3 regions of the Arthrobacter ramosus genome follow, and region 1 is predicted to be linked to each of the others. Evidence: riboswitches for the same ligand, from Rfam matches in the RefSeq annotation. Region 1 holds a riboswitch; each other region holds the start of a gene.

Region 1 (9,719 bases):
CCCGATGGTCGGGTTGAGGGCGCTCCCGGAAGACTCGTGGCACATGTTCGAGCAGTCTGGCAGGTTGTTGGTGCCAAGGCTGCGGGCGAACAGCTGGTACATGAACGCGGTCTCGTTGGCCGTGCGCCCGGAGGTGTAAAAAACGCAGCGGTCCGGCGTGGTGGCGATCACGTGCTCGCCGATCAGGGCGAAAGCATCCGTCCAGCTGATCGGCGAATAGTGTGTGTCGCCGGGGCGGATAACAACGGGCTCGGCAATGCGGCCTTGGCTGCCGAGCCAATATTCGGTCTTGTCCTCAAGCTCGGCCAGGGAGTGCCGGGCCCAGAACTCCGCGTCGACAACGCGCGTGGTGCTCTCCTCGGCAATTGCCTTGGCCCCGTTTTCACAGAACTCGGCTGGACTGCGTTTGCCGGTGATGGACTCCGGCCAGGCACAGCCGGGACAGTCGAAGCCGTCCCGTTGGTTGACGCGAAGCATTGACTTGACGGTCCGGCTGACGCCCGCTTGGGCCCAACCGCGTTCCAATGCCACGGTGACTGCCTTGATGCCTGCGGCGGAGCGCTTGGGTGGGTGGATCTGGAGGTCATCTTCGTTGATGTCCTGCTCGGGAGCATGCCTGTTCATGCCCCCATCATTGCAAGGCCTGACTCGCTAATCCACCCGGGTCCATTCGGCACCGGAAACTTTCAGCCCGTCAGGGCGCTCCAGTCCACCGGACCGGACGAAACCTTGCGGGCTGGCTTGGCAGGAGTCTTCTTGGTTTTATCCTCCGAGGACTTCGGCAGGGGAAGCGGCGGCCCCCACGGCAACGGAAAAGCGGGCACTGCCTCTCCCAGTTGCACGCCGTGCGGTGGCACCACCATGATTCCGTCCGCGCTGGCGAGGCCGCGCATCATCCCGGGACCCGCATGCGGGGCCGGCGAGGCCAAGCCGTACACGAACCTGAACGGAAGCAAGCGCGTGCGCCCGGGGTCGGCGTCGAGTATGGCACCGCAAGGAACCTCGCCGACCTCCGGCAGCGCCCTGTGCCCCAGTCCAGCGAGAAGCGGTGCGCCGATCGTGAAGAGGACCATCATGGCCGCGAGCGGATTGCCGGGGAGACCCAGGACAAAGCGCCCGTCCGGCAGTTCAGCCAAAACGCCAGGATGTCCCGGACGCATCGCAATTCCATCAATCAGCAAGCGGCCGCCGAGCTCCGCGATGGCCCGCCGGAAGTGGTCCGTGCCCGAACGGCCGGTTCCCCCGGTGGTGATGACGACGTCGGCGGGAGGCGCGTCCGGTGACAGCTCGCCTTCTTCAAGGCCCGAGAGCCACTCGTCATAGGAGTCGCCCACCTTGATTTGCTCGCCGCGGATCCCGCCAAGGAGTTCGACGACGGCGCCAAGCTGGGGACCGAAGGTATCCCTCACCCGGCCGGGGGCCGGGACACCTGCGGTCACCACTTCGGAGCCGGTCAGGAGCATTTTCACGAGGGGCTTGCCCAGCACGTCGAGTTCATCACGCCCGGCCAGGGCAGCCAGGGCGAGATGGGCCGGGTTCAAGACGACGCCCGACTTGATCAGCAGCTCGCCTGCCGCGGCTTCTTCTCCCGCGTTGCGGATATGTTGGCCGTTGCGCGGTTCGCCCGGCTTCGCGTTCCCGCCGAGCGCGAGCAGCGGTAAGCCATCTTCGTCCGTGGCCAGGACCCCGCTCTCGCTCCGCAGCACGGCCTTGGCCCCCGGCGGGATCAGGCCGCCGGTGGCGATCGGGCTCGCTTGGTGTGGGGCCAGCCGATGGCCGGCTTCCGCGAGGATCCATGGGCCGCTGCCGTTGACCGCCCAGCCATCCATCGCCGAGGACGCGTAGTGCGGCAGGTCTTGCAGGGCGTGGACATCCGAGGCCAAGGTCCTTCCGATGGCGTCCTTCAGCGCAACCGGTGCGGCGGGAATGGGCGTGGCACTATCGAAGGCAAGTTGGCGCGCCTCGGCCCACAAGTGGTCGGCATGCGGGACATGCTCGGGGGCTTCCGTCATCCGGCGTCGGTTCCGGGGTTCGTGTAGTCCTTCGCGAGCGTGCGTGCCAGGCCCATCGCGGCATCCATCGACGCAGCTTCAGTCGCTTGTCCCGAACCCGCAGCGAGTCCGGCCGCGAAGCCCGCAATGAAGGTGGTCAAGGGAGCCGCCGGCCGGACCACTGAATGGGCTGCAACGCCCGCCAAGGAAAGGATCTCGTTGATGTCGATCTCGACGTCTTCCAGCTCATATGCTTGCAGCAGGCTCCTGCACCATTCCTCAAGCGTTTCTTCCTGGCTCTTCACGATCCGCCTCCACTGTCCGGTACAGCTGTTGTCACGGCAGGTCGCCGTCCACTCCAAGCGCCGCGGCATCGTCCCAGGTATCCACGTCATCGGTGGACCCGGCGGGGACAGGCACGGCCAGCAGATCAAGCCTAGCAAGCAGCCGGAAAACCGCGGCGTTGGCCAGGCCGCCCTGTTCTGCCGCAGCCTGCACCTCCCGTTGCAGAGCGGATACCCGGTAGATCCCGAGCAGCGGCTGCTTCCGGCCATCGGCGGATACGGACATGGCCCCTTCCGCTTCTTCGTGGCCGGCAAGTACCCGGAGCAGGACCGGAACCGCGGCGGCGGCCAGGGGCATATCGCAGGCCAGGACGAGGACCCAGGGCGCGTGCTTAGTGGACGGGCTCACCTCTTCTTGCCCTTCGCCGCCTTGCGCTTCTAGCGCGGCGAGTCCGGCGGCGATCGCGGCAGCCGGTCCGGCGAAGGGCGGGTCCTCCCGCGCGGTCAATGTGCCGTCCGGCAAAGTGCCGGGATCCGGCCCGACGACGACGACCCTCCCGGCCCCGCACACGGCCGCCACGGCACGCTCAAGGAGGGTGGCGCCGTCGTACCTTAACTGGGCTTTGGGCACGCCGCCGAGGCGGGAGGACTTGCCACCCGCCAGTATCACCGCATCAAAGTCCACTCGCCCAGATTACCCGGGAAGCAGGCTCAATTCCGGTTCAGGCCGCCGATTCAGGCAGGAGGAAGGGATCCCATGCAGGCGCAGGTTTCTCAAGCTCCTTGATCTGCCAGATAGTCCCGGTGGGCGCCGCCGGCGTGAACCTCAGTTTCCAGCCCATCTCGGCTGGAGTGTGGTCACTCTTGGCGTTGTTGCAGCGCAAGCACGCTGCCACCAGGTTTTCCCAGGAATCCGCGCCGCCCCTGGATTTGGGGTGGACGTGGTCAATGGTGTGGGCTGCTTTCCCGCAATAGGCGCAGCGGTGACCGTCACGGCGCAAGACGCCGCGGCGTGTAACCGCCGTGATGGTGTTGTACCTCGGCCGGATGTAGCGATTGAGCAGAATCACGGAGGGACGTCCGAGAATCTCCTGCGGCCCGACGACAGGCTCGTCGCCTTCGGCCACTACGCTCGCTTTTCCGGTGAGCACAAGGACCAGCGCCCGGCGGAAGGTTACTACCGCCAGCGGTTCATATCCAGCATTCAGAACGAGTGTGCGCATGCACGTACCTCTTCACGGCCGCACCCGTCAGGGGCGCGAGGGCCGGCTGCCCTCTGCATGTACGGGCTGTGGATCGACAACCTAAGAGTAAACACTCGGAGGCCAGATCAACGAATCCTTGCCGGAGTTCCAGGGCAGTGTCGGTCAAAGTTCACGTGCCGGACACATAGCGCATGCTGGTTAAAACAGAACATCCCCGCGGGCGGACCAGCGGGGATGTTCCAGTGAAGCTATGTAGCCGGAGCTATTTAGCCACCAACGCGGATGAAGACCGGGCCGGAGCCGACGTTGACGCTGTAAAGGGCGGTGGTGCCACCGTTCCAGCCGCCGTGGACCGCCATGCCGTTGCCGACGTAAACGGCGATGTGGGCCATGCCCATGCCACCGTTCTGGTAGTAGACCAAGTCTCCCGGCTGCGCTTCAGCAGCGCTGACCGTACGGCCAAGAGAGAGGTAGTCTGCCGGCCAGCCGTGGAAGTTGATCCCAACAGCGGCCAGGGAGTTCGAAGCCAGGGCGGTGCAGTCCTGGGCAACGCCAAGCTGTGCGTAAGCTGCGGCAGCAATTGCTGCGCCCTTGCCGCTGGCAACCTTCGTTGCAGGTGAAACAGCAGCGGTGACAGAGAGCGTCGAGGAGCCGGTAGCGGCACCCGTTGCAGCCTGCGTAGCCGGAGCAGCTTCCTGCGTGGCAACCGGAGCTGCGACAACCGGAGCAGCTTCGGTGGAGACCGCCGGGCGCTCGTACTTGATGGCGACGGAGGAGTCGGCCGAAATGCTGGCTTGGGCGATGGACTGGACTTCCAGGGCGGAGGTCGAAGTGGACTCGCGAGGGACGTTGGTTTCTGCAGCGTTGGCTGCGATACCGCTAGTGAGCACCAGACCGGAAGCAGCTGCGATAACAGCTGCCTGACGGCCTACGCCACCGGCGTTGCTGCCGACAGTCTTAGCGATAACGGCAAGCGAGTTGGTCTTGGTGACCGCGGCACGGTGGCGCGCAACAGTAGAGCGTGAAGACACGTTAAGAGGCCTCTCCCTATGCCCGCGAGGTAAGCTGTCGGATTCGGATGGGAGTCATCCGGCCACACTTCTCCCTCTCGGAAGTTGTGCGACTTAACCCCAAGGCCATCGGTGAAGATGACCAAAAGTGGGTCCCCCGCCTCTGCCAGACGATGTTTTGCGAACGGAACCTCGAGCAGTGGCAGAGCTAGGCAATCCACTCGAGTGCATCAACTCTCTAAAAGTTGATGCGTCTTAGACGGTACATGAGTTTTGGCTCAATGTCACATTCAGGTCACGGAGCGTGACAAGCATGCGAGAGGCTTCCATCGGATTGGCTACAGCCAGCCCAGGGGGTCAACGACGTCGCCGTTGACCATGACTTCAAAATGGAGGTGGCAGCCGGTAGAGGCGCCGGTGGTGCCGCTCAATGCGATGACATCGCCGCGGCTGACCGTCTGGCCCACCTGGACGTTGAACGAAGACAAATGGTTGTACGTGGTTTCCAGGCCGTTGCCGTGGTCCACCACAATGCGGTTTCCGCCGCCATACGGATGCCAGCCAGCGAAAGTGACCTTGCCGGCGGCGGCAGCATGGACCTGGGTGCCGCACTGGGCCACGAAGTCCTGGCCCCGGTGGAACTCCCCCAAGCCGCCCGTGATGGGATTCACACGATAGCCGAAAGGCGAGGCCGTGGTCAGTGTGTCCAGCGGCGCCCCCAGGGTGCCTTTGGAGGACGACGTCTTGATGGTGCCGACGGACTGCGCGCTCAAGAGCTGCTTGAGTTTGCTGTCCGGATCCGCCGTGGTGGAAACCGCAGCACGGCTGAAGTCGATCGTGGCGCTTGCCGCGGCCGGAATCTCAGGCTGGGTGCCCACCGCCGAGGCGGCCTGGCTCGATTCGGCCGTGGCCGTCATGGCGCTTGTGCCCGGCATGGCGACCGTCAGGATGAGGCCCGTCGCGGCAAGGGCCACTCCGGCCTTCTGTCCCGCCCCGCTCGCCGCAGCGAACTCGGCTATCTGCCGCAAAGGACCCTTGCGGCGGCGAAGTTCGCGATGGGGATCGCGGGGCCGATCGTGCTCGACGGCGCTTGCGCTCCGCAGCTCAGCAGTAGGACCGGACGCGCGCCTGCGGCCCCTGGTGTTCTGCGTAGTCAAGGTTTTCCTCTCTGGCAAGCCTGCGAAGTTAGCTGTCGGATTCGGGCCAGAGAGATCGTGGACCCGGTCCGCGTGAAGGGCGCGAAGCGCAGAGCTACCGAAGGGGCCCTGCGCTGTTTGCACTTCCGCTGCGGACTTCACCCCAAGGCCGTCTTTCGACAGCCGATGGTGGTTCCTCCGCTTCTGCCAGTGAATGGACTAATCCACCTGATCCGCTGGCAGAACTCGGCTTCGGATCAGGTAACGCTTTGGTATCGGCGCCAGTAATAAACTATAGGGGATTAAGCCCCCGCGGTAATAATTTCGTTATCTTTGCTGGCCGCCTCGCCAGGCCGGCTAGGCGACCGTGACAAACACGTGCGAGGCTACCTCAGGCGGCAGCTCCAGCGCGCCGTCGATATTGGGCACGCGAACGGAGATGTACTCCCCCACACGTTCCAGGGAAACCCTGGCTCCGGGGCGGATTCCGCCCTCGTCCAGCTGCACCAGAAGTTCCGGTTCCACCTGGATCGGTTCAGCCAGGCGGCTGACGGTGACCCGGTTTTCAGGTGAGTATTCGTTCATCGCGTCGAGAAGGTTGACCACGCCATCCGTAAAGGCGTGGGAGGCGACTCCACCCAGCGCTTCGAGTCCGGGAATGGGGTTGCCATACGGCGATTCCGTGGGGTGGTCCAGCAGCTCATAGAGCCGCCGTTCCACGCGCTCACTCATGACATGCTCCCAGCGGCACGCTTCATCGTGGACGTAAGCCCAGTCCAGTCCAATGACATCTGCCAGGAGCCGTTCGGCGAGCCTGTGCTTGCGCATGACCTCGGTGGCGCGTTTCCGGCCCGTTTCAGTCAGCTCAAGGTGCCGGTCATCGGACACAATCACCAGGCCGTCGCGCTCCATCCGTCCGATCGTCTGGGAAACGGTGGGGCCGGAGTGCCGCAAGCGCTCGGCGATGCGTGCGCGAAGAGCCACGATGTTCTCTTCTTCAAGCTCCAAAATGGTCCGAAGATACATCTCAGTGGTATCGATCAGATCCGTCATCCAGCTCAGCTCCTCGAGCGCAGTATCTTGCGTATTTTCCACCGTACCGCAGCCGCCTCAGTGGTCGAACAGGTGGCCGAACCGCCGGCGGTCCCGGTCCGGGCGCCAGCTCCAAGCTTAGCTTATTTGGAATTACTCCGGATAATTCCGGCGCCCCCGTCCAGCGCCCGGTCCAGCGTCCCGTCCACTGTCCCGTCCAGAGCCGGCGGAACAAATGCTTTCCACGTGGCGGACTATGACACCGTCGGTTCTGCCCCCGCCTCCGGCGTCAGGCAGAATTGGGGAGTCGAAGGGGCAGCTTGCCACCTGCCACGACCCATCTAGGCCGCTACTTCACCATTGGAGCATCCCGTGAGCGACAACAGCATCACTATCCCCGCCGATTTGCTGCCCAAGGACGGCCGCTTCGGCGCCGGGCCCTCCAAGGTCCGCCCGGAGCAGATCGAGGCCCTGTCCGCCGCCTCGACAACGATCCTCGGTACCTCCCACCGCCAGGCACCCGTCAAGAACCTGGTGGGTTCCGTCCGCGAGGGACTTAGCCAGTTCTTCCGTGCGCCCGAGGGCTACGAGGTGATTCTCGGCGTCGGAGGCTCCACCGCGTTCTGGGATGTCGCCAGCTTCGGCCTGGTCGAAAAGAAGGCCCAGCATCTCTCCTTCGGTGAGTTCGGTTCCAAGTTCGCTTCGGCAACCAACAAGGCACCTTTCCTTGAAGCTTCGTCCATCATCAAGTCCGAGCCAGGCACCCGACCGGTTTCCCAGGCCGAGGCAGGCGTGGACGTGTACGCGTGGCCGCAGAACGAAACCTCGACGGGTGTGGCCGCTCCGGTCAAGCGCGTCCAGGGCAGCGACGACGGCGCCTTGGTTCTGGTGGACGCGACGTCCGCAGCCGGCGGCCTGGATGTTGATGTTGCCGAGGCCGACGTCTACTACTTCGCGCCGCAAAAGAACTTTGCCTCCGACGGCGGCCTGTGGCTCGGCCTCTTCTCCCCCGCCGCCCTGGAGCGCGCCGCCCGCATCAAGGCAAGCGGCCGCTGGATCCCCGATTTCCTCGACCTGCAGACGGCTATCGACAACTCGAAGCTCAACCAGACCTACAACACGCCGTCCCTGTCCACCTTGGTGACATTGGATGCCCAGGTCCAGTGGCTCAACAAGAGCGGTGGCCTGGACTTCGCGTCCGGACGCACCGCGGACTCCGCAAGCCGCATCTACAACTGGGCCGAGGCCTCCGAGTACGCCACGCCGTTCGTCGCGAAGGCCGAGGACCGCTCCAATGTCATCGCCACGATCGATTTCGATGATTCGATCGACGCCGCGGCCATCGCCAAGGTCCTGCGCGCCAACGGGATCGTGGACACCGAGCCGTACCGCAAGTTGGGCCGCAACCAGCTGCGCATCGCTACCTTCGTTGCCATCGAGCCGGACGACGTCTCTGCATTGCTCGCCAGCATCGACTTCGTGGTGGGCGAACTGAAGAAGTAAGGGCCTGCTGCGTTCCCGCGGTCAGGACTGGTCGGCGTCGTCCGGGTGGGGATCCCGGGCGGCGCTGGCCCCTTTAACAGTGCTGCCCCTTTTAAAGGCCATTGGCTGGACCCGCGCCCTGGGACTCAATGCGGAAGAACCGCATGCCGCGGGCGCTGCTGTCGAAACGGAGGCGCAGCTGGCGCGCGCGGATGATCCACACGATGCCGACGACGGCGGTGCTGCCGCCCGCGACGGCGGCCACGCCCACAGCCCATCGGGGTCCGGCCACGTTGGATACCCATCCGACGAACGGTGCACCGATGGGCGTTCCACCCATGAAGATGGCCATGTAGAGTGCCATGACCCTGCCGCGCATGACAGGTTCCGTGGTGGACTGCACGTAGCCGTTGGCGCTCGTGATCATGGTCAGGGCAAACAGTCCGCAGGGAATCAGGGCCAAGGCAAACATGGCGTAATTCGGCGCCAGGGCAGCCAGTCCGCTCGCGATTCCGAACCCGCCCGCCGCGGCGAAGATGAGCCGCATCCGCGGCCGGCCGCGCCGGGCTGCAAGCAACGCTCCTGCGACGGAACCGATCGCCATGACTGAGTTGAGGAGCCCGAATGCTCCCGCGTCCATGCCGAACTCCGTGCCGACCATGGCCGCGATGAAGAGGACGAAGTTCAGGCCGAACGTGCCCATGATGAAAATCGCAACGAGGACAACCACGATGTCCGGGCGATTGCGGACATAGCGAAGCCCTTCGCGGATGCGGCCCTTGCCCGCGGCGGCCCGGGGTTGGACGCGCAAAGAGGAAAGGGGAATGGCCCGGATCGCGCCAAGCATTGCGAGGAAGGTCAGGGTATTGATCATGAATACCCAGCCCGGCCCCACTGCCACCGTCAACACGCCGGCCACGGCGGGACCGATCATGCGGGCAACGTTGAAGGATGCGCTGTTCAATGCAACGGCGTTGGAAAGATAGTCGTCCTTGACCAGCTCCGACACGAACGTCTGGCGAACCGGGGCGTCAAGTGCCGAGACGACACCAAGCAAGAGCGCGAACACGTAGACATGCCACAACTGCGCTGCACCGCTCAGAACCAGGAGTCCCAAGCCAGTGCTCAGGACCGCCATGGCCGATTGGGTCATGACCAGGAGGCTGCGCCGGCTGTAGCGGTCGGCAAGCAGTCCGGCCCACGGGGCCAGGAAAAGCTGCGGACCCAGTTGGAGGGCCAAGGTCACGCCCATCGCGCCGGCATCGTGGTTGCTCAGATGGGCGAAGACCAGCCAGTCCTGGGCCGTCCGTTGCATCCACGTGCCGACGTTGGAAATGAGGGCACCAATGAACCAAATGCGGTAGTTAAGGACACCCAGCGATTTGAAGGTGGACATCAGTTGCCACCTTCAGGGAATTCACTCGCCGGGTCCGTCAAGGGCTAGTCAGCCTCGATGTCGTCGGCGTCGTCGTTCTCTTGTTCGTCACCGGAGGCGGCGACGTCCTCACCGGAGGGGCCGCCGTCGTCGTCCTCGTCAACGGGGACGCCAGCCTCCTCCGCCAACTCTTCAGCCTCGGCA
Region 2 (9,719 bases), 1.2 Mb from region 1:
GCGCGGGAGCGCCTATCGGGCCTTCTCCTATCCTCCGGGTTGGCGCTTCTCGAACAGCGTGGGCTTGGTCGCGAGACCAAGAAGAAACGTGCGTGGGGTGGCTTCGCGATCGCCGTGGTGGAGTAGTGCCCTGAGCGAGCGTTCCGTCGATTGGGCTCATATCTGAGCGAGCGTTCGGGATTTTGGCCACATAGGTGAGCGAGCGTCTCAGGGGGTGCGGCTGGGTCCGGGGTGCGGCTGGGTCCGGGGTGGGGGACCCCCTTAGGCGAAAGCGGAGATGCCCGTAATCGAGCGTCCGATAATCAACGCTTGAACAGTCTCTGTGCCTTCATACGTATGGATGCCCTCTATGTCGGCGAAGTGCCGGGCCACGCGGTTGGCCAACAAGATCCCGTTGCCACCGAGCAGGTCGCGTGCGTTCGAGGCGATGCCGCGGGCAGTCCGGGTGCACGTGAACTTCGCGAGCGCCGCCTGCGAGGGAGTCAGCACGCCCTCTTCGTCCAGCCTGGTCATCTGCATGACCATAAGCTGCATGGTGGCGAGCTCGGAATGCATACGGGCAAGACGCTCCTGCACAATCTGCGAGGCAGCCAGCGGCCGGCCGAACTGCCGGCGTTGAGCGGCGTATTGCACCGCGGTTTCGTAGCAGGCAGTGGCATGCCCGACGGCGGACCAGGCCACTCCCAGCCTGGTCGCCAAGAGCACCCGGGCCGTGTCCTTGAAACTCCGTGCACCCGGGAGCACGTTCTTCGACGGGACGAAGACATTCTCAAGGCGGATGTGCGCCTGCCAGATGGCCCGGAGTGACAGCTTGCCTTCGATGGTCGTGGCGGAGTACCCGGGGGAATCCTGCGGGACAAGGTATCCGTGAACCTGCCCGTCGTCACCACGGGCCCAGACGACGGTCAGGCCGCCGATCGAGCCGTTGCCGATCCATTTCTTTTCACCGTTGAGCACATAGCCGCCCTCGACGGGCGTCGCAGTCGTCTCGAGTCCCACCGAATCGGAGCCGTGTGCCGGCTCGGTCAGGGCGAAGGCGCCGTATTCCTCGGCTCGGGAAAGCGCTGGAAGCCAGCGGACCTGCTGCTCAGGGGAACCGCATTCGGCCACGGACCGCAAAGCCAAGCCGCCCTGGACCGCAACAACTGTACCGATGGATCCGTCCCCGCGGCTCAGTTCCATCGTGACCAGTCCGGCGGCGGTCTTACTCATGGCCGGGAACCCGTCGATGCCGATTCCGTCGCGCAGCAGATCAAGTTCGCCCAGGCGCTTCACCAGGTGCAGCGGGTACTCCGCGCGCTCCCAGTACCCCGTGATGACCGGGAGCACTTCGTCCTGGACAAAGGTCCGCGCACGGTCCCAGTAAGCGCGGTCTTCGCGGCTTATGTCCTTGAAAACGGAGGCCGGGTCCGGGTCCAGGGATTCGTTCAGGACGTACTCGGGCTCCATGGTCCCGGCCGGAAAAACAGTGCCCGCCGGGAAAACGGCATCCAGTTCTTCGGAAGTGCTATCGGACGTCGTCGTCATGGGAATCCTCGCTCTGGGTTTGCGATCTGCGACTCCCAGCATGCGCTGACACTCAGTTTCATGTCAAGGAACTCAATGTCAGCGAAGGATTCTGCTGAATCAAACGCTAAGCCAAGGCGTCCCGGACCGCCTGAAGGATCTGTTCCGTACCCGCTGCCGGATCCAGGACAGCAACCACGACGGCGGGACGGCTGCTTTTCTGACGAGGCTCACTACTCGGCTCGCCGGCTGAAACCCGGGCAAAAGTATCAGCCAGAGCTCCCAATTCACGCCCGAGCCGGGCGGCGAAACCTTGGGCTTCAGCTTCCCGCGCATCGCGTTCGCCACGTTCGACACCCTCGACGCGTTCGCCAGCAGCAACAGACCGCAGCCATTGGCGCAGGACGCTGTTGTGCACGGCGACTACCGATGCGGCGAAGGCCACGGCCGTAACCTCCCGACCCTCACCCTCGGGCAGCACAGAAAGGAGATGATTCCTAAATGCCCGCTGATAGCGATGCGTCATAACCAGTTCACGATCGCGAAGGGCCGGCACTTGATGCAGAAGTTCGTAGCGGGCAACGGAAGTCTTCCGGTTGCCCACGTGGTGGCCAAAGACCAAGAGCGCCGCCTCCACGACGGCGTGCAACGGATCCGCCGCCGTTCCCGCGAGGAACTCCTGAACCCGCGCCAGAATACGGTCGTGATCGGCGAAAACGATGTCCTCTTTGGATCCGAACTTGCGGAAAAACGTGCTTCGGCTGATTCCCGCGGCGTCGGCGAGGTCGTCCACGGAGGTCGCGTCGTAGCCTTGCCGCACCAGGAGCTCGATTGCCGCGGCCACGGCAGGGCCTGGATCCGGATTGGCGGGGTAGTTGACCATAGGCGTGAATCTAACACGACGGCGTAACCGCACAGCCTTGAGCGCGGCTAGGCTTCTGCCATGGCATTGATAGCTCCCCGCGTGACGCCTGGCTTGCCCGCGGACGACGCCCGGAACCTGGCGCGCTCACTCCAGGACAGCAACGACATCACCGTCTTCGTGGACGGCACGGTCCACCGGCTGCCGGATGAGGTGAGGGACGCCGTCGTCGACCTCCTTGGCAGGCTGGCCCGGGGCGAAGCGGTGACCGTGAGCAGCGTGGAGGAAATGCTCACGACGTCGAGGGCGGCCGAACTCGCGGGAATCTCGCACACCTACCTGCGGAACATGACCGACCGTGGCGAAATCCCGGTGGAATACCGCGGCACGCACCGCCGCATCAGGCTCGCGGACATCATGGCGTGGTTGGAGACCCAGAAAAAGTCGGCCGCGGGCAACGACGAAACCACGAGCGAGTAGCGAAAGCTAGGCGAGGGCCGCCTTGAGCGCCACGTGGACCCAATCCCGGTAGCGCTCCAGTCCCCAAGCGAAATCCAGCACGAGTGATCGGTAGGTGTCCGGGTGGCCGACCGACCAGATCACGGCCGCGGCTTGCTCGTCGCTCATGCCGGAAGTCAGTGCCCCGCGCCGCCTGAGCGCAGCCGCAGCTTCCGCATAGTTCCGCAGCCGGGTTTCGGCCCGGTCCCGCTCCACTTTTGCCGCTTCAGCGTCGACGGCGGAGGCCTGCCTCATGACGCTGAATAATTGGCTGCTTCTCGGATGCACCTCGGCGAACCAGTCGGCCAACAACGCTAGAACCGCCCCCGCGTCGGCGGCTGCGGCAGTCCGCTCGCGCATAGTCTCCGGGACGGTGCGGGGGGCATCCGGACCCGCGGCCGTCGCGTCAACCACGGCCGAGAGCAGCGCGGCCTTGTTGCCCACGGAGTTGTAGATGGTCTGGATAGCCACGCCTGCTTGCTCGGCAACGGCCCCGATGGTGGTGGCCACGTATCCCCTGCTCAGAAACAGCTGCCGAGCGGCTTCCACAACTGCAGCCTTGGTTGCGACAGCTTGAGCTACCCGCCTGTCATTGTGCCGGATTTCCACGAAAAAAGAATAGCATTCTAGTGACTGGAATGCTATTCTAATGACCTCGAACACCTCAGGAGGCTTCGCGATGGACAGCAATGAGCCAGTGAACACCGTGGTTGTGGGCGCCGGGCAGGCAGGGCTCGCCACCGGATTCCACCTGAAGAAACACCGGCAAGACTTCCTCATCCTGGACTCGCAGGCCCGCGTCGGCGACGTGTGGCGGAACCGATGGGATTCCTTGCGGCTCTTCACCCCGGCGCAGCACGATTCCCTGCCCGGCATGCCATTTCCCGCCGCCCGAGGCAGCTTTCCCGGAAAAGACGCCATGGCCGAATACCTTGAGGAGTACGCCAGGAACTGGGAACTCCCGGTACGCCATGGTGCCCACGTCACCGGCATCGAGCGGGAGGACGGCCGGTTCCGAGTGCAGTCAGGCTCCGGGTCGATCCTGGCCAAGAACGTTGTTGTTGCCACGGGCCCGAACGCGCAGCCAAGGATCCCGGCGTTCGCCGAGGATCTGGATCCCGGCATCCACCAACTCCACGGAGCGGAATACACCAACCCGGACTCGGTTCCACCCGGAGATGTCCTGGTGGTCGGCTCCGGCACCTCCGGCGTCGAAATCGCCCTGGAGCTCGCACCTACCCACCGCACCTACATTGCCGGAACCCCTCCCTTCCACATTCCAAGCCCCGTAACGCGATACGCCGGCGGGCTTTGGTGGCTCTTCATCCACAAGGTATTGAACAGATCCACCCCTATCGGCCGCAAAGTCGCGGTCGGGTTCACGAAGCACGGCGCGCCGCTGATCCGGGCCTCCACCCGAGAGCTCGACGCCGCGGGAGTCACCCGCCTGCCACGGCTGACGGGCACCCGCAAGGGCCAACCCCTGACCGACGAAGGCCACGCGATCCCCGTGTCCACGGTGATCTGGGCTACCGGTTACCAACCGGACTTTGGCTGGATCCGAGGACTTCCCGCGGATGAGGACGGCTGGCCGCTCACTTGCCGGGGCGCCGTTGAACAACTGCCAGGGCTGTTCTTCGTGGGCATGCCCTTCCAATACGGGCTGACCTCGGGCCTCGTGGGCGGGGTCGGCCGCGACGCCGAACACGTCGCAGGACTCATCGCCGGGCAGACTGAAGGTCCGCGGGACTAGGCTCGCGGAAGTTCTTGGCAAAACCGGTTACCCCGCCCGTTATTCAAATGTGACTTTGCATGCCGGCTGTTGTAGCGTCGAGGGGCGACCCAATCCCCAAATGGGCCGCTTCCGGGTTGACGCCGAGCTCTGCCGCAACCCGGAATCCGCCAGACCCGCGGCAGAGACGGGGGACCCAGAGTCTCCGGGCCTACTTCTCCACAGGCCCTCGGGGTGAAGCCGCCACGCGCGGCCGGACGGCCTCGTCCGAACCCGACAGCTAACCTCGAAGGCGTTGAGAGGCAATCACCATGTCCCCAATCATGGATCAGCCTCGCCGTGCCGAAGTGGCGGGCGAGAGCACCAAACCAACCGGACGTCGTCGGGCCAAAGACAGCGAACCGTTCATCGCGGCACCGGCTACTGAACCTTTGAGTTCGACAGCGGAACCCACCCCCGCGGCAACCCGGACGACGGCGGCGCCCACCACTCGCGCGGCCGCCCGCGCAGCCGAACGGAAGCGGGCTTCCCAAGCCAGCGAAACCGCCGCCATTCCGACGGTGCCTGCTGCGACGGTAGCTGCTGAACCAACAGAACCAGCGACCGCCGCCATTCCGACGGTGCCTGCTGCGACAGCTGAGCAAGCCAAACCTGAGAAGGCAGCCACAACGGCACTCCCGGCGGCACCCCGTGCCGCCGTCGGTCCGGCATCGTTCACCGGTTCGTCCTTCAGCCGTGAACCACACGCCGTCCTCAAGAAGGCCGCCAGCATCCGGACGATGAGCAATCGAATGGCAGTGGTTGCAGGTGCCCTAGGCATCTTGTTGACCGCCGGTTCCCTGGGCCAAGCCCTTGAGTTGCCCTTCTTCGGCCAGGAATCCCGCGCCCAGGACGCTGCGAGCGCGGACAACCAAGACTCCACGCAATCCGGCGCTCCTTCCGCGGTGGCAAGTACTTCCCCCAGCGCTGCTGCATCACCTTCGGCAGCTACCCCAAGCGCCAAGTCCGGCCAGACCTCCGCGGGCCCGGCGCAACATTCGCCGCAAGGACCCGCCGCTGTCGAACCGTCGAGTGTCTCGGCACCGTCGATCTCCGTCCAGGTTCCTGCCGTCCCGTCAGCACTGCCCCCAAGCCTTACCCCGGTGCCTGTTCCTTCCAATCCGGTTCCGACCGGGCCAACGACCCCCACCCCGGCTCCCACCCCGGGTCCGACGGGGCCAACCACCCCTACCCCGACTCCGCCCCAGACCGGCACGCCCTCCCCCGCGCCCACAGGTTCTTGGAAGCCGCGGACCCCGGCCAGTCCTAGTCCCACGCCACAGCCCACCCAACCGGGCGTGGATCTTGGGTCGGTTTTGGACGCAGCAACCAAGGCCCTGCAGTGAGGATGGGACAGCATCGAAAGTCTGCCGTCGAGTGGCACGGACGGTGCTGCCGACACACCCGGACACAGATGATTCAGCACCGCCCCGACCGCTGGCGCTGCAGCCTTCAGTTGCGGCAGTTCAACAAGTAAGCCAGCGCGGCTTCCGGTACCAGCGGCTTCAAATCCGCGGACGGCCCGCCCAGCGGCGCGCTTTGAGCGTTGCGTGGAGTTCGAGTCGGGTCGCGCCATTCAGCGGATCAGCACCGATAAGCTGGCGGACCCTGGCCAGCCGGTTGTAAATGCTGCTCCGATGCAGGTGGAGCTTCGCAGCCACGTCCTGCACGGAGCCGTCGCTGTCGTAGAGCAGTTCGAGCACGGGCAGCAGCTCGCCGTTGCGGTCCGCATCCTCGATCTCCTGGAAATGTGCCGAGCCCGAATCGTCCCAGCCACCGGGCGCCTGTAGCCGTTCGAACAATTGGTAAATCCCGGCCGAGCGGCTGTCCACGAGCTCTCCGAGTGGAGGATCGACGGCGGCAGCCTGGGCCGCGAGCTTCGATTGCCGGTACGCCCGGCTCAGCTGCCGGATGACTGAAAACGGCTCGCTGATGCCGAGAATGACGCGGTCCACCTTCCGTCCGGCGCGCTTGGCGAGTTCCAGCTGATAGTGGACCAAGACTTGGGCGTGCTCCGCCCGCCCGCCGGTTTCGCGGAACAACAGGACCGAGTGCGTCTCGGTGCCGGCGCTGAAAAGCACGGAATCGACCCCGATAGTTGCCTGCAGCGCGGCGGAACGGTGCGTCAGGGTCGCCGCGATCGGATCGGAGACGCCGCCACTGTCCTCCGCGTCGAGCACTGTAACCAGCTGCCACGGTCCCCGGCCTTGAATCTCCTTCCATCCCGCCACAGTTGCCACAGCATTGGACTCGCCCTGGCATGCAGCCAGGAATTCCTGCTCACGGCGGCGCCGGAACTCCGACTCGGCCGTATTGGAATCGAGCAACAACGCTGCGAGGAGGTCCAACTCGTCCCGGACGCCCGGCAACTCGGCGAGTATCGCCGTCGCGGTCTGCTCGTCAAGGTCTTGCTGGACCCACAGGTACCCGACGCGGAATCCGCGCACCAGCAGCGGGACGCAGACGCGCCCCACCATCCCGAGTTCCTCATTGGCGGGCACGACGACGGGACGCACGGCGGTGGCAATCCCGTGGGAGAGCTGCCACGCGCTGACGTCCACCGGGACCCGTTTGCTCAGGAGGAAATTCACTCGCACACGGTCGGCGTGGGACTGGTTGGAACTGTAGGCCAGCAGCACGCCGTCGAGGTCTTCCAGGGAGAGGCCGCGGCCCAACTTGAGTGCTACGTCCTCGACGATCTTCTCCACGTCTTGCTGCATGGAGAAAACACTACTTTGCCCCACGAACATCAGGCGACACCTGACGCTCTCAATATCGACAAATGTCGAGTCTTGAGCGGCAAAAACCCCGGAATTCCGGGGAAGCCAGCGACGGCGGCAATCGCCTTTCCTGTCGTCTGGCTCACAGCGGATTTATTCTGGAATCACAGTCCCCCGCAGAGAAAAAGGCCGTTGAAGCCTTTCGAACATGGAGCCCAAAATGATCATCGGTGTCCCCAAAGAGATCAAGAACAACGAATTCCGCGTTGCCATCACGGCCGCGGGCGTTAACGAGTTCCGCACCCACGGCCACACCGTGCTGGTGGAACGGGGCGCAGGCCTGGGCTCCGGTATCACGGACGAGGAATACGCCGTTGCCGGCGCGGAGATCGTGGCCGAAGCCGACGATGTCTGGGCACGCGCTGACATGGTCATGAAGGTCAAGGAACCCATCAAGGCCGAGTACCACCGCTTCCGCAAGGGCCTGATCCTCTTCACCTACCTGCACTTGGCCGCCGAGCCCGAGCTGACCCAGGAACTCATCAACTCCGGCGTCACGGCCATCGCCTACGAAACCGTCCAGGACGGCCGCACCCTGCCCCTCTTGGCACCCATGTCCGAGGTCGCCGGCCGCCTGTCGGTCGTCGTCGGCGCTTCCTCCCTCATGGCTCCGGCCGGTGGCAAGGGCGTGCTGCTGGGCGGCGTCCCGGGTGTCCGCCCGGCCAAGGTCGTTGTCCTCGGCGCCGGTGTTGCCGGTACCAACGCCGCCGCCATGGCCCTGGGCCTGGGCGCGGATGTCACCATCATGGACATCAACATCAACCGTCTCCGCGAACTGGATGCCCTCTACCAGGGCCGCCTGAAGACCGTCGCGTCCAACGCGTACGAGATCGAGAAGTCCGTAGTCGACGCCGACCTCGTCATCGGTTCTGTGCTGATCCCGGGCGCAAAGGCCCCCAAGCTCGTCACCAACGAGCTCGTCTCCCGCATGAAGCCTGGCTCCGTGCTGGTGGACATTGCGGTGGACCAGGGCGGCTGCTTCGAGGACACGCACCCCACCACGCACCAGGAACCCACGTACAAGGTCCACAACACGATCTTCTACTGCGTCGCCAACATGCCGGGCGCCGTTCCGAACACCTCCACCTACGCTCTGACCAACGTCACCCTGCGCTACGCGGTGTCACTGGCCAACCTGGGCGTGAAGGCCGCATTCGACCGCGACCCCGCCCTGGCAGCCGGCCTCAACATCGCCGCAGGCAAGGTCACGCACCGCTCGGTCTCCGAGGCGCACAACCTGCCCCTCGTCGCCGACTGGCACAACCTGGTTTCGGCCTAGTTTCTCTCCGCCTCTAGCGAGCGCGGTTTAACGAGCCCGACGGCGGGGTGCGGCTTCCATGGGAAGCGGCACCCCGCCGTCGGGGTTTTGGTGGAGACAGCGAGGGGTGCAGTTCACTATCGATGGCCTGTCTTATGTAGTTCTTCAATTTTTTTCTAAGTTCTTTCGATTGGACGGGTCTTTTCGGCCTAATAATGTCGTAGGTCCCTGAAATGCTTGGTTTATGGCCGGGATTCGGGGAACACAGCTGATCGGAGCGGGCGCGCTGTCGGGCGGCGCGGGTCCGGATGCTCCTGTGTCAGACGCCTGGGTGCGGGATCTGATCGATGCCGTTGCCTCGTTCCGGCCATACGCCGGCAGCACCGAACCGGGCGGGGGCACCGAACTGATAAGCCAGTTGCGTGCCCTGGAGGATTTGAAGTCCGCGGCCGCGGGTTTGCAGGCGAGGATTGCCGTCGCGTTCGATGCCGCCCAGCGCAGCGCCGAGGCGGCGGCCGGTGTACCGGCCGAGGAGCAGGGACGCGGGGTCGCGGCGCAGGTGGCCCTGGCCCGGCGGGAGTCCCCCGCCCGCGGAGCCCGGCTCCACGGCCTCGCCAAAGCCCTCGTGACCGAAATGCCGCACACCCTGGCCGCCCTGGACGCCGGACGGCTGAACGAATGGCGCGCGACCCTGTTGGTGAAGGAAACCGCCTGCCTGAGCGCCGAAGACCGCTGCGCCGTGGACGAGGAACTCGCCGCGGACACGGGGACCTTCGACGGCGCCGGCGACCGGGCCATCATCGCCGCGGCTAGGACCGCGGCCTACCGGCGGGACCCGCGCTCCGTCACCCAGCGCGCCGGCCACGCCGCGACCGAACGGCACGTCAGCCTGCGCCCGGCCCCGGACACCATGACCTACCTGACCGCCCTGCTTCCCGTCGCCCAGGGGGTGGCCGTGCACGCGGCCCTGTCCCGGCACGCCGACACCCTCCGCTCCTCCGGAGAGACCCGGAGCCGGGGGCAGATCATGGCAGACGCCCTGGT
Region 3 (9,719 bases), 290 kb from region 1:
CCTCCCTGGGGAGCGGCCACTTCCGGCGGCTCCACCAACCGCGACGGCGGAACCGGCTGCCCTCGCTTGGAACCGGTATCTGTGAAATGCGAAGTGGTCATCGGGATCTACTTTGTCAGCTTGTAGACGGTGGAGCTGCCCACCGTCTGGGCTTGGAAGTTGGCCTGTACCCAGGAGGCTACCTCGGAATTGCCGCCTTGGCCTCCGAATCCGCCGCCGCCACCCATGCCGCCTCCTGCGATGTAGTAGCCGATCTGTCCCTTGGCCACCATGTCCTGGAACTGTGCCAGCGTGGGGTAGGGATCGCCGCCGTTCCAGCCACCGAGTGCGATCACGTTGGTGTGGGTGGCGAGCTCAAGGCTTGCGGCCTGGGTGGCGCCGGAGACGATCGCCGACCACTTCGTGGTGGTGGACGTCAGCAGAGCGGTCAGTCCGGCGTCGGCCGTCCCCTCGGAACCGGGTCCTCCCGCGGCCTGGCCCGCGCCACCAGCGGCGCCAAACCCTCCAGCGCGGTTTCCGAAGCCGCCCATGGCGGAACCGCTGGGTCCCGACGTCGGGATGGAACCGGAGTGCGCGGTAGCCGCCGTCGCGAGCGTCCACGCCGCGGTTCCGAGGCCGCCGGCCAGAAGGGAAACGACGACGACGGCCGCGGCCGCTGCGTTCCGGAACCGGCCAGCCGGCCGCAGTGAGTCGAGGCGAAGCAGGATTGCCGCGGCCGCCACCACACCCAGGACGACGATCACGATGCGCAACCAAGGAAGCCATGAGGCGTCGCGGCCCAGGAGAACCGCGGACCAGGCCGAACTACCGAGGATTACCACGGCCAGGACGATCCTGGCCGGCCAATACCCGCGGCCACGCCACAGCTCAACGCTGCCAATGCCCACCAAGGCTGCGATTGCCGGTGCGAGGGCTACCGCGTAGTAGGGGTGGACGATGCCGCTCATGAAGCTGAAGACTCCCGCCGTGACCAGAATCCACCCGCCCCACAGGATAAGCGCGGCACGGGTACGGGAGGCCCGCGCTTCCCGGCGGGTGAACCATAGGCCGGCTGCCAGCAGAATCAGTGCAGCAGGGAGAAGCCAGGAGACCTCACCACCAAAGCTCGTGCCGAACATGCGGGTAATCCCGGCTGCTCCACCGAATCCGCTGTTGCCGCCACCGCCGCCGAAGGCGCCGAGGCCGCCTCCGCCAGGGGCCCCGCCTCCGCCGGGTGTCCCTTCGCCCGAGCCGGTGATGCGGGACAGCCCGTTGTAGCCAAACGTCAGCTCAAGGAAGCTGTTGGTTTGCGAACCTGCCATGTAAGGACGTGCCGAAGCCGGGGTCAGCTGGAACAGAGCAACATAACTGCCGGCCACTACTGCGATGCCAGTCAACGCGCCGAACAGGTGCACCAGCCTCCGCCGCAACGGGGTGGGGGCGGCCCAGAGATACGCGAGTCCCAGTCCTGGAACAATCAGGAATCCCTGCAGCATTTTGCTCAGGAACGCGAGGCCCACCACGGCGCCCGCTGCGGCGAGCCACTTCCAGCCTGCGCGTTCGATGGCACGGGTAGTGAAGTAGGCCGCGAGCACCAAGCACAGAGTCAGCATGGCGTCGGGATTGTTGAAGCGGAACATGAGCGCCGCCACCGGGGTCAGTGCCAAAGCGCCACCGGCCAACAAGCCAGCGCCTGGTCCGAAGACCCGCTTGACCGTCAGATAAAGGAAACCGACGGCGGCGACGCCCATCAGCGCCTCGGGAACCAGCATGCTCAGGGGCGAGAAGCCGAAGATCCGGCCCGCCAAAGCAGGGATCCACAAAGAAGCCGGGGGCTTGTCGACGGTGATGGCGTTGCCGGCGTCGAGCGAACCGAACAGAAACGCCGTCCAGTCCTTCGTGCCGGCCTGGATGGCCGCGGCGTAGAAGGAGTTTCCATAACCGGTGGCCGCAAGGTTCCAGAGATACAGGAAGGCGGTGGCTACGAGGAGCCCGGCGGCGGACGGCCGCACCCAGCGGGGCTGCCGGCCAAAGGCATATCGCTTCCAACGGGGCGTGGCATCCGGGGTTGACGGGCCTGCCGAGTGACGGCCCTGCGGTCCGTCCGCAGTCCCGAGGGCGGCGGGAACCTCGGCGCCGGCACTTCCGGCGGCGGGTCCCGTGCTTGCGGGAGTAATCGTGGAGGTCATGATGCTGCCGTTTCTGTGCGCGTTTTGGCTTGTGTCGTGGGTGCAGTCGCCTTCGCTGCAGGCTGCCGGAAGACCCAAAGGCGGAACAACAGGAAGCGGACTGCGGTGGCGGCGAGGTTCGCCGCAACTACGGTGAGGAGCTCGCCCCAGCGGTCCGGCGTCGTCGTACTGTGCACCAAGGCGAGTGCCCCTGAAGTGAGCGCGAGGCCGATCCCGAAGACGATCAATCCCTCGAAGTGGTGCCGAACGGGATTGCCGCCCTGGATGCCGAAGGTGAAGCGCCGGTTGGCGCCGGTGTTGGCGATGGCCGTGATGAGCAGCGCCAGGAAGTTGGCCAGCTGCGGGTCCATGAAGCCGCGGCAGAACAGGAAGATGAGCACATAGGCGAGGGTGGACGCGGCGCCGATCGCGGCGAACCGGACCAGCTGCCCGAAAAGGCTGCTGCGCGGGTTCTGCTCGGCGGTGCGGGACGACGCCGGGAGCGGCCCGCGTGCAAGTGCTGCGCGCAGTTCCGGAATGGGGATGCGGCCCGAGACGAGATCCCGGGTGAGCCGGACCATGCCGCGGATGTCGGCCAGGGCAGTGCGCACCACGTCGACGCTGGAATTGGGATCGTCGATCCAGTCAACGGGAACTTCGTGGACCCGGAGGCCGCAGCGTTCGGCGAGGACCAGGAGCTCAGTGTCGAAGAACCACGAGTTGTCCATGGTGTGCGGGAGGATCTGCTGTGCGACATCTGCCCGGATCGCTTTGAAGCCGCACTGGGCATCGCTGAAGCGGGCGCCCATGAACGAGTGCAGCATCAGGTTGTAGCTGCGCGAAATGAACTCGCGCTTGGGGCCGCGGACAACCCGCGAGTTGCGGGTCAGCCGTGTGCCAATGGCGAGGTCCGAATGGCCGGAGATCAGCGGCGCCAAAAGGGGCGCCAGTGCGGCGAGGTCCGTGGAAAGATCCACGTCCATGTAAGCCAGAACCGGCGCCGGCGATGCGAGCCACACCTTGCGCAGGGCGTTGCCGCGTCCCTTCTCCTCAAGATGGACAACCGCGAGCTCAGGCAGTTCCCTGGCCACGCGCTCCGCGATTTTCAAGGTGCTGTCCGTGCTTGCGTTGTCGGCCACGGTAATGCGGAAGCCATGCGGGAAGGATTCGCGCAAATGGCCGTGAAGCCTGCGCAGGCACTCTTCGAGGTCGCGTTCCTCGTTGAAGACGGGGATGGTGACATCGAGGACGGGGACGGCGGTGTGGGTGTCGACGGGGGCGCGCCGCGCTGTGCTGGGTTGAAGGGGGGTGTTGGGTGGGATGGGAAGGCCCGGCGGCACCACCGCGGGGTCCTTCAGGGTTCCGGAGGTGGATTCGATGAGAGTCATGTATTCAGAGTGCCGTTGCAGAATATGAAGGCTTTAGGCGGAACCTGTGACGTGGCTGTGGATGTATGGCCGGTGTGGCGAATCACATGCCTGGCCAAAATACGTCGAGGTCCGCCCCTGGAGGGACGGACCTCGACGTACTTGTGCGTGGCTCTTGGTCTAGTACCAGTTGTGCGCCAGGTGGAAGGACCACGCCGCGGACGGCGATCCGTAGCGTTCCTTGATGTAGTTCAGGCCCCAGCGGATCTGCGTCTGGTAGTTGGTCTGCCAGTCGGCGCCTTCTGATGCCATTTTTTCGCCCGGCAGCGATTGCCCAATGCCGTAAGCGCCACTGGAGGCGTTGGTGGCAGTGGTGCGCCAATCCGATTCCTTGTTCCACAAGGTGAGCAGGGCGGACATCTCGCCCTGACCCCAACCGTAGGATGGAAGGATGCTTGCGGCATAAGCCTGTGCGCCGGAGGGATCATCGACGGCGACAGGTGCGGCCGGGGCTGCTGGAGCGGGCGGTGCCGCGGGCGCGGCCGGTGCGGCGGCCTGCGGTGCGACGGCGGCCTGCGGTGCGACGGCGGCCGGAGCGGGGGCAGGTGCCTGGCTCGGCGTCGGCGCGGCGCTCGGCTTGGGGCTTGCGCTTGCGCTCGCCGACGGCGTGGCGGCGGCCGATGGCGTGGCTGAGTTATCCGCCGCGCGGGATTCGGACGTGCGGCTCATGTCCTGGGCATTGATGGCTTGTCCGGCGGCCTGGGTGGCGGCACCTGCACCGAGGAACACGGCAACGACGCCGGCAACAACTGCCATGCGCTGGCCGGTGCCGAGATTCGAGGCGGCTCGCCTCAACGTGGAACGTGACTTGTTTCTCCGGGCAGGTTCGCCGCGGTGGCGCGCAACAGGGCGCGACTGATTCCTGGAATCAGACATGGTGATTGCCTCTCGACGCCTGCGGAGTTAGCTGTCGGATTCGGATGAGGTCATCCGGCCGTGGCCACTGGGAATCGTGGCGGTACGGCTTCACCCCTAGGGCTGGCTCAACATGAGCGCTTGCCCGGAGACCTGGGTCCCCCGTCTCTGCCTGGATTTTTGGGCACCGGGGAGTGGCAGAGCTCGGCGCCTACCCGGCGGTGGCCGGAATGATCCCGCGCACCCATTCGACGGTACAGGAGGATTTTACTTAAGTCACATTTAGGTAACGGAGATCACGACGTCGGTGCGTCGACTTGCGCCCGCCGCGCACCGGCGTCGCGCCCTCCTGGGCGGCCGTTCAGGCCGTGGCGGTCCTGAGCGCCGGAAGCCGCACCGCAAATTCCGTCCGGCCGGGCCGCGACGCCACTTCGACGGTGCCTCCATGCGCCTGGACAATGGATTCCACAATCGACAAGCCGAGCCCGGAGGTGCCCTCGGAACCGGAGCGGGCGGCGTCGGCACGGGCAAAGCGGGAGAAGATCCTGCCCTGGAATTCCGGCGGGATGCCCGGCCCGTTGTCAGTCACTGTCACCACGGCGCTGCCATCGGCGGAACGCATGACGCCCGTGACCACGGTGGTTCCCGCCTCCGTGTGTTTGCGGGCGTTGGAGAGCAGATTCGCCAAAACCTGGTGGAGTTGAGTGGTGTCGCCGCGGACCGTGAGGGGCTCGTCCGGGAGCTTGAGCTGCCAGATGTGCCCTGGGGCCATGACCTTCTCGTCGCTGACGGTCTCGATCACCAACTGCGTGAGGTCCACATCGGTGAACTCGGGGGCCTTCCCTTCGTCCAGCCGGGCCAACAGAAGGAGGTCCTCAACGAGGGTGGTCATGCGTTCGGACTGGCTCTGCACCCGTCCCAGCGACTTGCGCCCGTCCTCGGTGAACGTCTCGGTCATGCGCAAGAGCTCGGTGTAGCCGCGGATGGCGGTCAGCGGAGTGCGCAGTTCGTGCGAGGCATCGGCGACGAACTGGCGCACCTTCGTTTCGCTTTGCTGGCGGGCTTCGAGGGCGCTCGAGACGTTGTCCAGCATCAGGTTCAAAGCATGGCCGACACTTCCCACTTCCGTGCTCGGGTGGGCCGCCGACGCCGGAACGCGCACCGCGAGTGCCACCTCACCGGCGTCGAGCGGAAGTTTCGATACCTTCGTGGCGACGTCGGAGAGTTGCTCCAGGGGGCGCATGGTGCGGCGGATCAGCACGGTTCCGGCCAGTCCGATCAGGACCAGTCCGCCCAAGGACACCAGCACCATGGTCCACACGAGCGAGGCCTCGGTGTCCTCTTTCGAGGCGAGTGGCAGCCCCGTGATGACAACATCGCCGTAAGGAGTTTCGGTGGCCACCAGCCGGTAGCCGCCATTGGACAGGGTGCGATCAACCGGGCGGCCATCGGGCGGGAGCGCGGACAGGATTCGAGCGTCGCTGGGCGACAACGGCGCACGGGTGGCATCGGAGGACAAGAATCCAGCATCGCTGCTCACCTGACCTGCGAGAATACGCGCATTCAGCGTGCCGATGCTCTGGCCCCGGGGGTCCAAGGGGTCCGGACGGCCGCCCGGGTTGCCTTGCGGCGGGCGGCCATGGGAGGCCTGCATCAATTGCTGGTCGAGCTGCTTCGTGAGGAACACGTCCATGGAGGCGTAGCTGACCACCCCGACGGCACCGCAGATGGCCACGAGGAGCGCCATGGAGAGAAGGATCAAGCGCGTGCGCAAGTGCCAGGTTGAAGGATTGAACCAACGATGGTCGGTCTGGCGGGGGATACCCGAGAGTGCGGACATTCGACGCCCCGGCTATTCGGCAGGCTTGATGACGTAGCCTGCTCCGCGCACGGTGTGGATCATGGGCGGGTGGTTGGCCTCGATCTTCTTACGCAGGTATGAGATGTAAAGCTCCACGATGTTTGCTTGCCCGCCGAAATCGTAGTCCCACACGCGGTCGAGGATCTGAGCCTTGCTGACCACGCGTTTGGGATTTTCCATGAGGTAGCGCAAGAGCTCGAACTGGGTCGCCGTGAGCGGGATGTCTTCGCCGCCACGGGTAACTTCACGCGTGTCCACGTTCAGGGTCAGGTCGCCTACAACCAGCTCGGCAGTGTCCATCGCGGCCACTCCCGAGCGCTGGACCAGGCGGTGCAGGCGTAGCAGGACTTCCTCCATGCTGAAGGGCTTGGTGACATAATCGTCGCCGCCGGCGGCCAACCCGACGATGCGGTCCTGCACGTCATCCTTGGCGGTGAGGAAGAGCGCGGGCACCTCAGGCGCAAAGGTGCGGATCCTGCCGAGCAGCTCAACGCCGTCGAACCCTGGAAGCATGACATCCAGCACCAGGACATCCGGACGGAAGTCCTTGGCGAGCTTTACCGCAGCGGGACCGTCGCCGGCCACCGCCACCGACCAACCCGCCATGCGCAGGCCCATGCTCATGAGCTCGGCGAGGCTGGGTTCGTCGTCCACCACGAGGGCACGGATGGGGGAACCGTCCGGGTGGCTGAGCTGCGGAAGGTTGTTGGTCATGGAGTGCGAGGATGCCATGGGACAACTCTCCAATCTGCCGGTTTGCCAGTGCTTTGCCGTTGCTGTGAGCACCCTGTGAGTCCCAGCCTAGCCACCTGTCCGGAGGTTGTGCCGGTTCGGGGAGGAACGGCGTCGGATTCTGCTGGATCATTCCTCAGTCCGGAGGGGCAATCCGCGTGGTTACGGGCCCCGGCACAAGCTCGCCGCGAATGATCCAGCAGAATCCGACACAACACTGCGGCAGGTCACAGGCAAGCCTGCAGTTCGACACAGCCAATGCACAGCAAAGCGGCTGACGCTGTTTGGGACAAGAACAATCACGACCAAACAGTCTCGATTTCGATGGAGAACACCATGGATCAGCAAAACAACCCCTCCGTACCTGGTTCCGAGCCGGAGAATGGGCACCCGCAGCCGGTGATCCGCCCCCTTGATGATTCCGGCCAGCCTGCCCCCGGGCAGCCTGCCGCCGGGTGGGGTGCTCCGCAGCCGCCGGTGAACCAGCAGCCTGCCGCCGGGTGGGGTGCTCCGCAGCCGCCGGTGAACCAGCAGCCTGCCGCCGGGTGGGGTGCTCCGCAGCCGCCGGTGAACCAGCAGCCTGCCGCCGGGTGGGGTGCTCCGCAGCAATACAACTCCGGACAGCCCCAACCTTCGTTTTTCAAGAATTGGAGCCTGAAGAAGGGGCTCATTGTTGGCGGCGTCGCGGTCGTGGTCGCTGCGGCGGCAGGAGCCGGTGCCTACGCCGCCGGAAACGGGACCGCTGCGGCGGATACCACCAATGCGCAGGGACCGGGTGCCGGGCAGAACGGCCAGGGCGGATTCGGTGGCCCAGGCGGCACGAACGCAGGTCCGGGCGGGCTCGGGGTGGGCATGGGTGGCCTGAACGCTGCCGTCCACTCGGAATATGTGGTCCTCCAGAACGGCAGCTACGTCACCATGGCAGGCCAGCTGGGTACGGTCACTGACATCTCGGCGAGCTCCATGACCGTCAAGAGCGATGACGGATTCACGCGAAGCTATGCCCTCGGAACGGACGTCGTGGTAGCGGAAGGCGTCCGGCAACGCGGAAGCGGAACCACCGGCACCACCCTGACCCTCGCCGATGTGAAATCCGGATCCAGCGTGAGGGTCACTTCGCTCAAGGAGTCCGACAAGTACACGGCACAGTCCATCCAGATCGTCACTGCCACCACATCAAGTACGCAAGGGACCGGCACCACCAACTAGTGACGGGTGCTTGTGTCCGTCGTGACCTTCTTTTCCCCGCTTTGGCCTCAGAATCACGCAACTCGCCGTGTCGCAAGCGCTTTCCGAATTCAAAGAAGGTCACGACGGCGCGTCCGCGCAGCGCTGCAACCAGCGCCCTAGCAGACGATTTGCCCAAGAATTTTCATGAGACGCAGATTCGGGATTGGACAAGGGTTGTTTCATATCTCGAGATTCAAAGGCAAGCGCGTGACGTGACTTAAGATTCAAAAAATGATCTTTCCATCAAATTTTATTCGAATATTGCGCTCATAACGGCCATTGTGACGAACGAGAATGGGTCACATTTGGACATGTGTGAATTGTGATGTGCGGCACAATAGTCCGATTCGTCTCAAAATGTGGACGCTTCCGCCCTTTGTTACTTGCAAGTTCCCTTTGTTACGTTGCACACTTCAAATGTGAACAAGAACTCAACAGCATCTGCAGCCGCAGCGATCGAGCCCAGCACACCCGCTGGTATTTCGATGAGCTGTTGTCGAATGCATGCCTAACTTAAGACCCCAAGAAGTTTCAGGCATTCGCCCCCTGCCCAGCGTCGGGCGCCCCTCCCCATCTCATTGCGGGGACCAGACCAGCATTCGAAGCCGCGATGACGGCTATTCACTTTGAGGTAAGCAATCCATGTCAGTTGCATCCGGATACGTCCACATCTCCGTCCGTAACGCCAATAAGGCCGCGTCGAACGCCGGCCTGCGTCCCGGCTTCGGCAACCGCCCGGCCTACGCCCAGCCCGCACCGCAGGGTGGCAGCCAGGCGCCCGGTTACGTCCCCCAGGGCTACAACCCCAACTCCTACGGCCAGCTCCGCGCTGTTCCCGCCAACGAGGCCTCGCCGATGACTGCACCCACGCCGGTCCTGGCTCCAGCGGATCGCTCCATCCGTCCGGTTGCCAACGACAATGTGGCCCGCGGGTTCGTGCTCTACATGGGCATCGACGAAGATACCGCTGCGGCCGCCGGAACGTCCATCGCCAAGCTTGCCCAGGAAATCCGGGCTTACGCACAGTCCCTCGTGTCCGGCGCCGAGAGCTACGCCGCCGTCGCGGTAGCCCCGGCCAGCGCGCCTGGTTCCGCGCTCGACGTCGTCCGCTCGACTTTCGGTGACCCGACCGTCGGCAACCGCCAGCGCGCTGAGGCGCTCCGCCCGCAGCCTGCCCAGGAAGCCCGCCCGTCCGGCGTGTTGATCGACCTCGCCCGTCGTGAGGTACACCTCGATGGCGAATCGCTGAACCTCACGTTCAAGGAATTCGAGCTCCTCAACTACCTCGTCGAGAACGGCACCCGCACCGTGGGTCGCGATGAACTCCTTGAGGGCCTGTGGCGCAACGCCGAAGAGGTCCCCAACGAGCGCACCATCGACGTCCACATCCGGCGCCTCCGCTCCAAGCTCGGCCGCCTCGCAAACACGGTCCGCACCGTACGCGGCCAGGGCTACCGCTTCTACGAG

Evidence for each region. A riboswitch is a leader RNA that binds a small molecule or an ion and turns the genes downstream of it on or off. The one in region 1 is predicted to bind cyclic di-AMP.
Region 2: it holds a riboswitch for cyclic di-AMP, as region 1 does, so the genes downstream of both, ABD742_RS23715 (hypothetical protein) here and ABD742_RS18245 (M23 family metallopeptidase) in region 1, are expected to answer to the same signal.
Region 3: it holds a riboswitch for cyclic di-AMP, as region 1 does, so the genes downstream of both, ABD742_RS19560 (aggregation-promoting factor C-terminal-like domain-containing protein) here and ABD742_RS18245 (M23 family metallopeptidase) in region 1, are expected to answer to the same signal.

What each region holds. Positions count from the first base shown of each region.
Region 1 covers NZ_BAAAWN010000001.1:3,960,746-3,970,464, forward strand. The annotation lists gene ABD742_RS18215 (FdhF/YdeP family oxidoreductase) at 1-624, opposite strand, end outside; gene ABD742_RS18220 (molybdopterin molybdotransferase MoeA) at 687-2,012, opposite strand; gene ABD742_RS18225 (DUF6457 domain-containing protein) at 2,009-2,296, opposite strand; gene mobA (molybdenum cofactor guanylyltransferase) at 2,328-2,960, opposite strand; gene ABD742_RS18235 (HNH endonuclease) at 2,998-3,498, opposite strand; gene ABD742_RS18240 (NlpC/P60 family protein) at 3,747-4,511, opposite strand; cyclic di-AMP (ydaO/yuaA leader) riboswitch at 4,517-4,683, opposite strand; gene ABD742_RS18245 (M23 family metallopeptidase) at 4,829-5,647, opposite strand; cyclic di-AMP (ydaO/yuaA leader) riboswitch at 5,650-5,857, opposite strand; gene ABD742_RS18250 (iron-dependent transcriptional repressor DtxR) at 5,984-6,679, opposite strand; gene serC (phosphoserine transaminase) at 7,031-8,161, shown strand; gene ABD742_RS18260 (MFS transporter) at 8,253-9,536, opposite strand; gene ABD742_RS18265 (DUF3027 domain-containing protein) at 9,581-9,719, opposite strand, start outside.
Region 2 covers NZ_BAAAWN010000001.1:5,138,124-5,147,842, reverse strand. The annotation lists gene ABD742_RS23745 (class I SAM-dependent methyltransferase) at 1-126, shown strand, start outside; gene ABD742_RS23740 (acyl-CoA dehydrogenase family protein) at 262-1,527, opposite strand; gene ABD742_RS23735 (TetR/AcrR family transcriptional regulator) at 1,634-2,389, opposite strand; gene ABD742_RS23730 (helix-turn-helix domain-containing protein) at 2,450-2,848, shown strand; gene ABD742_RS23725 (TetR/AcrR family transcriptional regulator) at 2,855-3,415, opposite strand; gene ABD742_RS23720 (flavin-containing monooxygenase) at 3,516-4,619, shown strand; cyclic di-AMP (ydaO/yuaA leader) riboswitch at 4,757-4,907, shown strand; gene ABD742_RS23715 (hypothetical protein) at 4,910-5,983, shown strand; gene ABD742_RS23710 (PucR family transcriptional regulator) at 6,143-7,357, opposite strand; gene ald (alanine dehydrogenase) at 7,578-8,696, shown strand; gene ABD742_RS23700 (HNH endonuclease) at 8,920-9,719, shown strand, end outside.
Region 3 covers NZ_BAAAWN010000001.1:4,250,921-4,260,639, reverse strand. The annotation lists gene ABD742_RS19575 (ArnT family glycosyltransferase) at 1-101, opposite strand, end outside; gene ABD742_RS19570 (ArnT family glycosyltransferase) at 108-2,168, opposite strand; gene ABD742_RS19565 (bifunctional glycosyltransferase family 2/GtrA family protein) at 2,165-3,535, opposite strand; gene ABD742_RS19560 (aggregation-promoting factor C-terminal-like domain-containing protein) at 3,695-4,450, opposite strand; cyclic di-AMP (ydaO/yuaA leader) riboswitch at 4,453-4,626, opposite strand; gene ABD742_RS19555 (sensor histidine kinase) at 4,791-6,269, opposite strand; gene ABD742_RS19550 (response regulator transcription factor) at 6,282-7,022, opposite strand; gene ABD742_RS19545 (hypothetical protein) at 7,359-8,231, shown strand; gene ABD742_RS19540 (winged helix-turn-helix domain-containing protein) at 8,895-9,719, shown strand, end outside.